3 regions of the Mesorhizobium sp. LjNodule214 genome follow, and region 2 is predicted to be linked to each of the others. Evidence: predicted binding sites of a transcription regulator. Region 2 holds the regulator's gene; each other region holds the start of a gene.
What was found. Region 2 encodes PhoB, which activates phosphate uptake and scavenging genes when phosphate is short. Its sites were predicted from a motif close to TGTCATNNANCTGTCAT; they were not measured.
Positions count from the first base shown of each region.

Region 1: ACSQ3Z_RS26990 (RNA degradosome polyphosphate kinase) is a predicted target of PhoB. The motif match lies at 2,586-2,602, and genes of this name have one in related genera.
Region 3: ACSQ3Z_RS03920 (PhoX family protein) is a predicted target of PhoB. The motif match lies at 1,702-1,718, and genes of this name have one in related genera.

Region 1 covers NZ_CAXUPE020000003.1:357,625-361,832, reverse strand. Annotated here, with positions in the region: gene ppx (exopolyphosphatase) at 1-266, opposite strand, end outside; gene ACSQ3Z_RS26990 (RNA degradosome polyphosphate kinase) at 263-2,464, opposite strand; gene ACSQ3Z_RS26985 (zinc-finger domain-containing protein) at 2,666-2,911, shown strand; gene ACSQ3Z_RS26980 (FAD-dependent monooxygenase) at 2,925-4,154, shown strand; gene ACSQ3Z_RS26975 (TIGR02117 family protein) at 4,191-4,208, opposite strand, start outside.
Region 2 covers NZ_CAXUPE020000001.1:142,240-146,447, reverse strand. Annotated here, with positions in the region: gene pstA (phosphate ABC transporter permease PstA) at 1-340, shown strand, start outside; gene pstB (phosphate ABC transporter ATP-binding protein PstB) at 356-1,180, shown strand; gene phoU (phosphate signaling complex protein PhoU) at 1,219-1,929, shown strand; gene phoB (phosphate regulon transcriptional regulator PhoB) at 1,946-2,635, shown strand; gene ACSQ3Z_RS00620 (hypothetical protein) at 2,663-3,016, opposite strand; gene ACSQ3Z_RS00615 (ROK family protein) at 3,044-4,208, opposite strand, start outside.
Region 3 covers NZ_CAXUPE020000001.1:802,203-806,410, reverse strand. Annotated here, with positions in the region: gene ACSQ3Z_RS03920 (PhoX family protein) at 1-1,633, opposite strand, end outside; gene ACSQ3Z_RS03915 (hypothetical protein) at 1,829-2,170, shown strand; gene ACSQ3Z_RS03910 (phosphatase PAP2 family protein) at 2,180-2,881, shown strand; partial or broken gene ACSQ3Z_RS03905 (STAS domain-containing protein) at 3,086-3,205, opposite strand; gene ACSQ3Z_RS03900 (SMP-30/gluconolactonase/LRE family protein) at 3,280-4,140, opposite strand.

The sequences.
Region 1 (4,208 bases), on a different contig from region 2:
AGCACATACATGTGCTCGGCGCCGGCCTGGTTCGAGAGCGCACGAAAGCGGCGGAATTCCTCCATCGAGCGGGTGACCGCCTCGGGGTCGAGCTTGCCGGTCGAAACGATGCCGCGGCCGAGGCCGGCCAGCATCTTTTCGTTGAACAGCAAGGTCGGCGAGCGTGCCAGCCCTTCATAGACGACAAGACGGATCGAGTTCGAGCCGATGTCGATGATGGACAGCGGTCGGCGATCCTGGAGCCGGCCCTGGGATGTAGAAATCATCCGCTGGTCGCTGCGTTCTTCTTGCGGCGCTTGAACTGTGCGATGCGCTTGGGCGCGTGCGACTTCAGCGCATCACCCCGTCCGGAAAGGCTCGGATTGGTCATGAAGTATTCCTGCGCGTTGAACGGTTCCTCGCCCTCCTCCAGCACGACGCGCCGGGAGGTTCCGTCAGCCAATACGTCGAAACTTTGCTGGTTGTCCATGATGTTGCCCAGCATGATCTGGCCAAGCACCTGTTCATGCACAGTTGGATTGGTAATCGGCACCATGGTCTCGACGCGGCGGTCGAGATTGCGCGGCATCAGGTCGGCGGACGAGATGTAGACGACCGCCCCGTCCGAGGGCAGACCATGGCCGTTGCCGAAGCAGTAGATGCGGCTGTGTTCGAGGAAGCGGCCGACGATCGACTTCACCCTGATGTTCTCGGAAAGGCCGGGCACCTGCGGCCGCAGGCAGCAGATGCCGCGCACGACGAGATCGATCTCCACGCCGGCACGGCTGGCATCGTAGAGCGCGTCGATGATGATCGGGTCGACGAGCGAATTCATCTTCATCCAGATGCGGGCCGGACGGCCCTCCAGCGCATGCTGAACCTCGTCCGAGATGTGTTTCAAGATGCGCTTGCGCAGCGTGAAGGGCGAGATCGCCAGCCGCATCTCCTCGGCGGGCTCGGCATAGCCGGTGATGAAATTGAACAGCTGGGCGACATCGCGGGCGATCGTCGGGTCGGTGGTGAAGAAGGACAGGTCGGTGTAGATGCGCGCGGTGACCGGATGGTAGTTGCCGGTGCCGAGATGCACATAGTTGCGCAGCTTGCCGTCCTCGCGCCGCACCACCAGCGACATCTTGGCGTGGGTCTTCAGCTCGAGGAAGCCGAACACCACCTGGACGCCGGCGCGCTCCAGGTCGCGGGCCCAGCGGATATTGGCTTCCTCGTCGAAGCGTGCCTTGAGCTCGACAAGTGCGGTCACCGACTTGCCGGCCTCGGCCGCGTCGACCAGCGCGCGCACGATCGGGCTGTCGTTCGAGGTGCGGTAGAGCGTCTGCTTGATCGCCACCACTTCCGGGTCGGCCATCGCCTGGCGCAGGAACTGCACCACCACGTCGAAGGATTCGTAAGGGTGGTGGACGACGATGTCCTTCTCGCGGATGGCGGCGAAACAGTCGCCGCCATGTTCGCGGATGCGCTCGGGAAAGCGCGGATTGTAGGGCGTGAATTTGAGGTCGTCGCGGGCGACGGCGACGATCTCGGAAATCTGGCTGAGCGCCAGCGGACCCGTCAAGACGCTGATGCGGCTCGACGAGACGCCAAGCTCGCCGGCGACGAAGTCGCGCAGCGCCGGCGGCATCAGCATGTCGAACTCGATGCGGATGACCGAGCCGCGGCGGCGGCGCTTCAGCGCGGTCTCGAACAGGCGCACCAGATCCTCGGATTCCTCCTCAACCTCGATATCGCTGTCACGAATGATGCGGAACGTGCCGGAGCCCTTGACCTCGTAGCCGGGGAACAGCTTGCCGATATAGAGGCCGACCGCCTCTTCCAGCGGAATGAAACGGACATGGTTCTTGCGGTCCGGCAGGCGGATGAAGCGCTTCAGCGCCACCGGCAGGCGCAGCAGCGCGCTCATCTCCTCGCCATTCTTGCGGTGGCGCAATTGCAGCGCCATCGAGAAGCCGAGGTTGGGGATAAACGGGAACGGGTGCGCCGGGTCGATCGATAGCGGGGTGAGCACCGGAAACACCTGGTCCTGGAAATGCTCTTCCAGCCAGGTCTTCTCGTCCTTGGTCAGGGCGTCGCGAGTGATGCTTTCGATGCCTTCCTTGTTGAGCAAAAGCATCAGCGCCGAAAGGCTCTTCTGCTGGTCCTCCTGCAGGCGCTCGACCTCGCGCAGCAGCTGTTCGAGCTGCTGCTCCGGTGTGCGGCCGTCCGGGCTCTTCAGCGCGATGCCCTCGCGCACCTGGCCGGCGAGGCCGGCGACGCGGACCATGAAGAACTCGTCGAGATTGGCGGCCGAGATCGACAGGAAGCGAACCCGCTCGAGCAGCGGGTGATGCGCATTCAACGATTCCTCGAGAACGCGCCGATTGAACTGCAGCCAGGAGAACTCGCGGTTGACGAAACGGTCCGGGTTGCCGCCCTGGGGGCTGGCCTTTTCCACGGTGGTGAATTCGCTCTGCACCGGCTTCAGTTCGTTCATGGTTCCTGCTCTTCCCGTGCCACGTTGTTTTAGTCGCATTTGTGCGACGCCAAGCGATTCCGCTTGGCTGCAAAAGGCTCAAGCCGGTTAACCGGCTTAACTTATCCTCTGACAGGCTTTTACGACAGTTTCATTTCATCGACCTTGCAAACAGGCGGGTTATGATCCAGATGCAGACGAGACCGAGTTAAGGAGACGACGATGGCAGGCGGTTCCATTCCCCATTTCCAGAACGATGCGGGCCATTCGGCGATCGACATCGGGGTCCGGGAATTCATGTGCACCGGCGCCAATCCGCCTTTCGACCATCCGCATGTGTTCCTCGACATGGGCGACGACACTGAAAAAGTCTGCCCCTATTGCTCGACGCTCTACCGCTATTCGCCGAAGCTGAAGGCAACGGAAACGCAGCCCGCCGGCTGCTTCTATATCGACCAGGCTGCCTGATTCCCTCGCCGCCATGAGTGACACGCGGTCCCGGCAAATTGTCATCGCCGGGGCTGGCATCGCCGGGCTGACCGCAGCCCTTGCCTTTGCCGCACGCGGCTATCCGGTAAAGCTGTTCGAACAGGCCAGACAGCTCGAAGCGACCGGCGCCGGCATCCAGCTTTCCCCCAACGCAACACGCATCCTGCGCCAGCTTGGCGTGCTCGACCGGCTCTCGCCACACGCGGTGCGGCCGGAAGCGGTCGTGCTGAAGGATGCCGCGACGCTCAGCGAACTTGCCCGCGTGCCGCTCGGGCAGGCAGCCGAGAGCCGCTGGGGCGCGCCCTATCTCGTCGCTCATCGCGCCGACCTGCAGGCCGCGCTGACGGCGCAGGTGGCGGAGCGGCCGGGGATCGATCTCGTCACCGGCGCCCGCGTCAGCAGCGTCGCCACCGGACCGCACGGCATCGCCGTGACGGCCGAAGCCGACGGCAAGACCGTCGAAGTCGAAGGATCGCTGTTGGTCGGCGCCGACGGCGTCTGGTCGCGGGTCCGGGAGCGGTTCTCTGACCAAAGGGCAATTTCCGGCAAAAGCCGTTTTTCGGGCGAGCTGGCCTGGCGTACCACGGTTCCAGCCGACTGTGCCGCCGGCAAGGCTTTTGCCGCCGTCGGCGTCGTGAACGCAGTCACCACCTTCCTGCATCCCGGTTTCCACATGGTCGCGTATCCGGTCAGCCGGGGTACTGCCTTCAACCTCGCCGCCTTCACCAAAGGCGAGCGCATCGCCGAGGCGTGGTCGGGCCATGCCGATACCAGCATCCTCACCGAGGCCATGCGCGGCACCGCGCCTGCACTTGCCCGCCTGGCCGAGGAAGCCAGCCCGTGGATGGCCTGGCCGATCCATACGGTCGACCCGAAGCAGCCCTGGACGACGCCGGGCGGCATCGCGCTGATCGGCGACGCCGCGCATGCGATGACGCCCTTCGCGGCACAGGGCGCGGCGATGGCGATCGAAGACGCAGCGACACTTGCCGACGTCATTGCCGCCTCCCCTGCCGACCTGGCCGGAAGTCTTCAAATCTGGGAAAATTTGCGACGGCCGCGTGTCGCCAAGGCCGCACGTCGCGGCGCCGTCAACCGCCTTGCCTGGCATGCTGCAGGTCCGGTGGCGTTGGCGCGCAACCTGTTCCTGAAGATGCGGGCGCCGGAGAAGCTCGCGGCGGATTTGGACTGGCTTTATGGGTGGCGGGCTGACGAAACGTGAAACCCGCGACAGGCCGGCGAGCGAAACCCTCAGCTCTCAGTTGTAAAGCCGCAT
Region 2 (4,208 bases):
ACTCGGCCTCGGCGCGTCCAAGATGCAGATGGTGTTCCAGCATATCCTGCCGCTCGCCGCCCCCGGCATCCTCACTGGCACCATCATCGGGCTGGCGCGTGCGCTGGGCGAGACCGCGCCGCTGCTGCTGATCGGCATGGTCGCCTTCGTCGCCGACTATCCGAAGACGCCTTTCGATCCGGCGACGGCGCTGCCGGTGCAGATCTACATGTGGGCCAACGAGGCCGAACGCGCCTTCGTCGAGCGCATGTCGGGCGCCATCATCATCCTGCTCGTCTTCCTCATGGCCATGAACATCACAGCGATCGTGCTGCGGCGCCGCTTCGAACGGCGCTGGTAAAAGAAGGCATCTGGTATGAACATCATGACCGAACAGTCCCTCGAAAACGCAGTGGGCGACAAGATGAACGCCAAGTCGAACGAAGTGATCAAGATGCGCGGCGACAAGGTCGGCGTGTTCTATGGCGACAAGCAGGCGCTGTTCGACGTTAATCTCGACGTCCGCCTCAACCAGGTGACGGCGCTGATCGGCCCTTCCGGCTGCGGCAAGTCGACCTTCCTGCGCTGCCTCAACCGCATGAACGACACCATCGACTCGGCGCGGGTGACCGGCAAGATCACGCTGGACGAAGAGGACATCTACGACAAGAACATCGATGTCGTCGAACTCAGGGCCCGCGTCGGCATGGTGTTCCAGAAGCCCAACCCGTTCCCGAAGTCGATCTACGAGAACGTCGCCTACGGCCCGCGCATCCACGGGCTGGCCAAGCGCAAGGCCGACATGGACCAGATCGTCGAATCGAGCCTGAAGAAGGCGGCGATCTGGAACGAGGTGAAGGATCGCCTGCAAGAGCCCGGCACCGGCCTTTCCGGCGGCCAGCAGCAGCGCCTGTGCATCGCGCGTGCCATCGCCGTGTCGCCGGAAGTGATCCTGATGGACGAGCCCTGCTCGGCGCTCGACCCGATCGCCACGGCTCGCGTCGAGGAGCTGATCGACGAGCTGCGCCAGAATTACACGATCGTCATCGTCACGCACTCGATGCAGCAGGCGGCGCGCGTGTCGCAGCGCACGGCCATGTTCCACCTCGGCTATCTGGTCGAGGAGGGCGCCACCGACAAGATGTTCACCAACCCCGACGACAAGCGCACGCAGGACTACATCACCGGCCGGTTCGGCTGAGCGGTCCGGCGGCAACTTTCAGGCACGAGGACAGGATCATGGGTGAACATCATACCGTCGCCTCTTTCGACGAGGATCTCGGGGCGATCAGTAAGCTGATCTCCGACATGGGCGAACTGGCCGGCTCGATGGTCGGCGGGGCAACCCGTGCATTGCTGACATCGGACAATGCGCTGGCGCAGCGCGTCGTCTCAGACGACGCCATCATGGATGCGCGCCAGCGCGAGCTGGACGACCGCGCCATCACGCTGATCGCCAAGCGCCAGCCGATGGCCAACGATCTGCGCGCTGTGGTCGGTTCGATCCGCATGGCCGGCGATCTCGAACGCATCGGCGACCTTGCCAAGAACATCGCCAAGCGCGTCGGCACCGTCGGCCTCAGCGTCACGCCGCGCGACCTCTCGCACACCATCGATGTGATGGCGCAGCTGGTGCTGGTCCAGGTGCAAGGGGTGATCGAGCAATACGCCGCCGCCGACGCTGCGGCACTCGCCAAGCTTCGGAACGACGACGAGCGCATCGACGTCAAGTACACGTCGGTGTTCCGCGAGCTGCTGACCTACATGATGGAGGATCCGCGCAACATCACGGCCTGCACGCATCTGCTGTTTTGCGCCAAGAATCTGGAGCGCATCGGCGACCATGTCACCAACATTGCCGAGAACGCCTACTACGTTCTGACCGGCTCGCAATTGCCCGCCAATCGTCCCAAACAGGACGAGACGGCGATGTCCGCACCGGCGGCATGACAGGGGTAACCGACCGATGATCGCGCCACGCATCATGGTGGTGGAGGACGAGGAGCCGCTGGGGGTGCTGCTCCGCTACAATCTGGAATCCGAAGGCTACCAGGTCGAGGTGGTGACGCGCGGCGACGAGGCCGAGATCCGCCTACAGGAGAATGTGCCCGATCTTCTGGTGCTCGACTGGATGGTGCCGGCGGTTTCCGGCATCGAGCTTTGCCGGCGCCTGAGGATGCGGCCCGAGACCGAGCGGCTGCCGATCATCATGCTGACGGCGCGTGGCGAAGAGAGCGACCGCGTGCGGGGCCTCTCCACCGGCGCCGACGACTATCTGGTCAAGCCGTTCTCGACGCCGGAATTCATGGCCAGGGTCAAGGCGCTGCTGCGCCGCGCCAAGCCGGAAGTGCTGTCCAGCATGCTCAAGGTCGGCGACATAGTGCTCGACCGCGAGTCGCACCGGGTCTACCGCAAGAAGAGCGAGATCAGGCTCGGGCCGACCGAGTTCCGGCTGCTCGAATTCATGATGCGGCATCCGGGCCGGGTGTTTTCGCGCAGCCAGTTGCTCGACAATGTCTGGGGCGAGACGATTTATATCGACGAGCGCACGGTCGACGTGCATGTCGGCCGGCTGCGCAAGGCGGTCAACAATGGCCGCATGCCCGACGTCATCCGCACCATCCGCGGCGCAGGCTACGCGATCCGGGAAGATTAGGACCCTTCCATCCCGACAGATCGGGATTCACGCGCTACTTTCTAAGCGAGACAGTACAGCCCACAGAGCATCGAACTCGGGTTTGGTGGTCTCGCGGGTTTGCGCGCCATCTGGGTCGTCGACCTCTCCCACCGGCGGCAGCTCCCCTTCGGGCAAGTGATCGCCGTCGAGGCCGCCGGGATAGGCGAGGAGCACGCGACCATCTGCGTAAATGTGCATTGCCCGACAGCCAAGATTTCCGGCGTCGCATTCGAAGTAGGACACGACGGGAAGATCAGTTTCACGGGACGAGACATCGGCGCAAGAAAGCCAACGGACTGGCGGGCCGAAGTCCGGCAGGTAATATGTCACGCCATGCCGGTTACGGTAGCTCTTCATCATAGACGCTCACGATTGGGGTCTGACGTTTCAGGCAACGCTCTTGCCGGCGACCGTTCGCTGCTGGACGCCCGGCGCAAAAATCTCCTGGTCGACGAAGCCGAGCGCGCGCATGGCGCAGCCCTCGCGGATCAGCGGCAACTCATTCGGCTCGGTGTCGAAGGAGATCGATTTCGAGTGCTGGCCGCCGGCAGTCTGGGCAATCGCCTCGCGCAGCGCCGGTTCGATCAGATCGAAGGCGGCGGCGCCGACGCCGACCATGGCGACCGGTGCCGGGTCGATCAGTGCGAACAGGCTGCCAAGGCCGAAGCCGAGCGCCTCGCCGGCCTTGCGATAGGCTTCGCGCTCCGGGCCGTCGGTCTCGCGCGCCCGCGCGGCGAGCGCGCGCATGTCGGCATCGCCGACATCGACCGGTTCGGCATCCTCGCTCATCATCCTGGCGTTGCGCCAGATGGCATAGTTGCCGGCATAGGCCTCGACGCAGCCGCGCCGTCCGCAGCGGCAGAGCGCACCGCCCGGCCGGTGGATCATGTGGCCGAACTCGCCGCCGGACGAATGAGTGCCGGTGAACAGTTCGCCCTTCAGCACCAGCCCCATGCCGATGCCGTGCGAGAGCAGGATGGCGATGAAATCGTCGCGGTAGCGGTCGGGATCGCGCCATTGCAGCGCCACCGCCATCATGTTGCAGTCGTTTTCCATGGTGGCGGGAATGCCGAATTCGCCTTCCAGAATGTCGGCAAAGGGGATGTCGGTCAGCGACGTGATCGGCGACCACAGCATGGCGCGGGCATGGGTGTCGGTGATGCCCTGGATGCCCATCGCGATGCGGGCGACGCTGCGCACATCGAGGTCCGGATCCTCGAACCGGCGCCGGACTATTGCCGTGCATTCGCCGATCAGCTCGTCGCGCGGCATGGTCAGCGTGTCGAGGCGGCGCTGTTCCTCGGCAATGACCTGTCCGGCATAATCGATGACGGCGACGGAGAGGAAGTTCAGCGACAGCACCACGGTCATCACCGCCGTGGCTTCCGGATTGAGGCCGAGGCCGACCTGCGGCCGGCCGCGCTTCAGTGAAGCCGTCTCGCTCGGCTTGCTCTCAGTGAGGATGCCTTCCTGGATCAGGTCTGACGAGATCGCCGAAATGGTCGAATGGCTGAGGCCGGTAGTCGCGGCGATCTCGGTCCGTGACGGCTGG
Region 3 (4,208 bases), 660 kb from region 2:
GCATGCCGAACCAGCCATTGGCTGTCGTGGCCGTCGAGAAGGTGGCGCCGACTTCGGCCACCGAGGGATCGCCGCACTTCAGCAGCACTTCCCACTTGCCCTTGGTTGCGGTGAAGTCGCCGCCGTCCTCGACGATCTCGATGATGTGGCCGAAGGCATTCTCGGCGCGCGGATTGGCGGCGTCGACCTGCTCGGCCTTGCGCTTCGAATTGTTGGTCAGCATGACATAGACCTTGCCGTTGCCAGCATTGGGCTGGATGTCCTCGGGGCGGTCCATCTTGGTAGCGCCGAGCAGGTCGGCGGCGCGGCGCGTTTCGATCAGGACGTCGGCCTGATCGGCAAAACCGTTTTCGGGAGTCAACGGGCCCTGGCCGAAGACGATCGGCAGCCATTCGACCGAGCCGTCCTCGGCAAACTTGGCGACATGCAGCGTGCCGTCGTCGAGCAGGTTCATGTTGGCGGCGCGGTCGTTCGGGTTGAACGTGCCCTTGGTGACGAATTTGTAGACATAGTCGAAGCGCTCGTCGTCACCGAGGTAGAAGACGACACGGCCATCCTTGGCGACGATCGATTCAGCGCCCTCATGCTTGAAGCGACCCATTGCGGTGCGCTTCCTCGGCGTCGAAGTGGGATCGTTGACGTCGACCTCGACGATCCAGCCAAAGCGATTGGCCTCATTCGGTTCCTTGGCGAGGTCGAAACGGTCGTAGTGCGCGCCCCACTCATAGGCACCTTCGGGAATGCCGAGGCGCTTGTAGTTGGCGGCTTCCTTGTGGTCGGCCGGCAGTTCGCCGGAGAAATAGCCGTGGATGTTCTCCTCGGCCATGACATAGGTGCCCCAAGGCGTGACGCCGCCGGCACAATTGTTGAAGGTGCCGATGACCTTGGTGCCAGACGGATCGGCGCTGGTCTTGAGGCGGTCATGGCCGGCGGCAGGGCCGGACAGTGCCATTTCGGTGTTGGAGGTGATGCGGCGGTTGAGCTTGCCGTCGCGCACGACCTGCCATTTGCCTGCTTCCTTGCGGATCTCGACGATGGTGCCGCCGTGTGCTGCCATCTCGACATCGACCTGCTCCTTGCTGAGCGGTGCGACTTCGAGCGCCTTCTTGCCCTCCTTCTCGACGATTTTCACGATGCCCGGAAACATCAGATGCGAGTTGGTGTATTCGTGGTTGACGACCAGCAGGCCGTGCTCGGCCGAGCCGTCGATCGGAATGTAGCCGACATAGTCGTTGTTGTAGCCGAACTGTTTCAACTGGGCCTCGGCCGACTGTTTCGTCGGGTCGAATTCAGGCGAATCGGCAAACAGCGGATCGCCCCAGCGCAACAGAACATCGGCATCGTAACCGGGTGCGACGTGATGCTTGTCGTCGATGCCGGCCTCGAGCTCGTCGAAGCTGAAGGCGGAACCTTCGGCGGCACGGGCGTTGTCGGCACTGACCAATGCCAGCGGGCTGACGGTGGCGGCGATGGCCGAGACGGCGAGCGAGCCTTTCAGAAAACCGCGGCGCGAAAAGCGCGAGGCGATGATCTCGCCCATGGTGCGGTTGTCGGTGGGATTGATGGCCGGGCCGTCATTTTCCTCGAGCAGGCTGGTGCGGAAACGGGCGTCGGTCGAGCGATGTTCAGTCATGGGGGCTTGCCTCTGGCTTTTTGGAGTGGCTGGAGCATGGGTACCTGTTCGACCCTTACAGTCGACTGATCACACTTTCGTGACATTGTAAGCCGGTTTCAATCACGAGCTGGACCTTGGTGCGATGGACGTTGCTTGACGTCCCGGCACGCTTCGGAAACAAGGGCTGCCACAAACGTCACTCAGGGGCAAAAAGTGAGTCTTTCCGGATTACTTCAGCTCGGCATTTCGACCGTGATCTTCCTCTTGGCGGCAACGGCGGCCAAGCAATGGGGGCTGGCGCCAAGCCTGGGCAAGATCGTGGTGACGCTGGCGCTCTATTCGCTGGGCAATCTTATCATGCTCAGATTGATCCGCGAATTCGGCATGTCGGTGTCGTTCAGCCTGTCGGCGGTGATCCAGCTGGTATCGGTCAATGTCGTGGCGCTGGTGTTCTTCGGCGAGCGCGTCAACGCGCTGCAGGCGACGGGCATCGCGCTGGCGGTCGCGGCGGTGGCGCTGATCATGCTCGGGCCCTATCTGCAACCGCGCCTCTAGCGAGACCCCATGAAGACCTTCGCTCGCACGCTGCTCAACCGTATCGAATTCCCGGTCCTGCTGGCCGGCCTGGTGATCGCCGGCGGGCTGTGGGGGTTCGAGGAATTGATGGAGGTGGCGCGGGCGAGCACGCCGCATGCCTTCGACACCGAAATCCTGCTTGCCTTCCGCAAGGCGGGCCAACCCGACAGCCCAATCGGGCCGCCCTGGCTGGAGGGGGCGATGCGCGATATCACCAGCCTCGGCAGCGGCAGCGTGCTGGTGCTGATCGTAACGGCGGTGATCGTCTATCTCTTGATGATCCGCAGGCCGGCAACGGCCCTGCTGATCTTTGTCGCCGTGGCCGGCGGCCAGGTGCTGTCGAGCCTGCTGAAGGCCGGTATCGACCGACCGCGGCCGGATCTCGTCTCGCATCTCGTCAATGAGACGTCGTTCTCGTTCCCGAGCGGCCACGCCATGCTGTCGGCGGTGACCTATCTGACGCTCGGCTCGCTGGCGGCGCGCTTCCTGCATGGGCGGACGACCAAGATTTTCGTGCTTTGCTTGGCGGTGCTGACCACCGTGCTGGTCGGTATCAGCCGCGTCTATCTCGGCGTCCACTGGCCCTCCGACGTGCTGGCCGGCTGGTGCGCCGGCTTCGCATGGGCCATGCTGTGCTGGCTGGTGGCGCGCGTGCTGCAGCGGCGCAAAGCGGTGGCCGACAGTGATTGACCATGTTTGATCCGTTCATGATGATGTTTGAAACAACATGACCCTTATATTGTCCATTGATACTGCAGACTCAGACAAGGGTTCTGGCTGGCCGGAATCGATCAGAAGACGCTAGCCGAGCGCGCCGGGGTTTCGCTTCCGACCATTCACCTATGTTCCAGCGAGGCCAGCGATGCCGACACCGTCGTCTACCGGATCTCGGGCGACATTGGCCGCCGTCGAATCGAAGAATGGCACCGCCGAGCAATCGAGGATGAAGTTTTTGCGCTGGTCGGCGATGCGGTCCAGCACCGTGCCGACGGTCGAGGCGGCGCTGAAGAAGAAGGCTCGCAATTGAAGGGGCCAGTATCTGCAGCCTGAGCCGGCCGGTCGAAAACGGATTCGGCCGGCTGCCTCCCTTAGTCGAGGCTCAGCGCCGCCACCTCGCCCTCATTCATCAGAGGCACGTAGATGGTCGATTTGCCGTCGGTGCCGATGTCGGCGCTGCCCAGCTTGAAGGTCGCCACCACCTCCGGCGCACCACCCGCGTAGTAGCGGTAGAGCGTGCCGGTCATGTAGGCGGTGGCATAGATGCCGTCGCCGATGGCAATGACGCCGTCGAGGTCGGCGAATTTTTGGGCACCAGGCAGCAGCGTGACCGCCTTGGTGGCGAGATCGACCGACAGCAGGCCGCCGGGCTCGGCGGTGCTGAAATCGGGTTTGATGCCCTTGCCCCAGGAGGCGACAATCAGCCTGTTGCCGTCGGCGAAGACGCCATTGGGCGAGGCAAGTACGGCGTCCTTGACGAACAGCTCCGGTTTGTCGCCGTCGATGCGATAGATCGTGTCGGCCAGCATGTCGGTGACATAGACCTTGCCCGAAGCGTCGGCGGTCATGTCGTTGAGGAAGACCGCGTTCGGAACGCCGATACTTGAAACCAGTTTGCCGCTGGCGAGGTCGACGACGCGGACCTTGGTGATGTCGGCGACGTAAAGCTTGTCGCCCGAAATCGCCATGCCCTTGGGCGCGTCCATGCCGTCGGTCCAGTGCCGGGTGACGATCTTGCCGTCAAGCGACAGCACCGACAGATAACCGTTGCCGTCGGCCTCGCCGGGATTGCCGACGATGTTGGAGACGATGATGCGCTTGTTGGCGGCGTCGAAGAGGGTCGACTCGGGCTGCTCGAAGCCGGAAGCGCGCCAGATCTCGCCGGCCTGGGCAGCGGGCACCGCCGTGGTACCGACAATGGCGAGGAGTATCGAAGTGATGAGGGTCTTCATGGTTGCTCTCCTGTGGTGACGGTGGAGAGCTAGTTTTTTCGATACTTTTCCGAAAGGCCTCTTGGCGC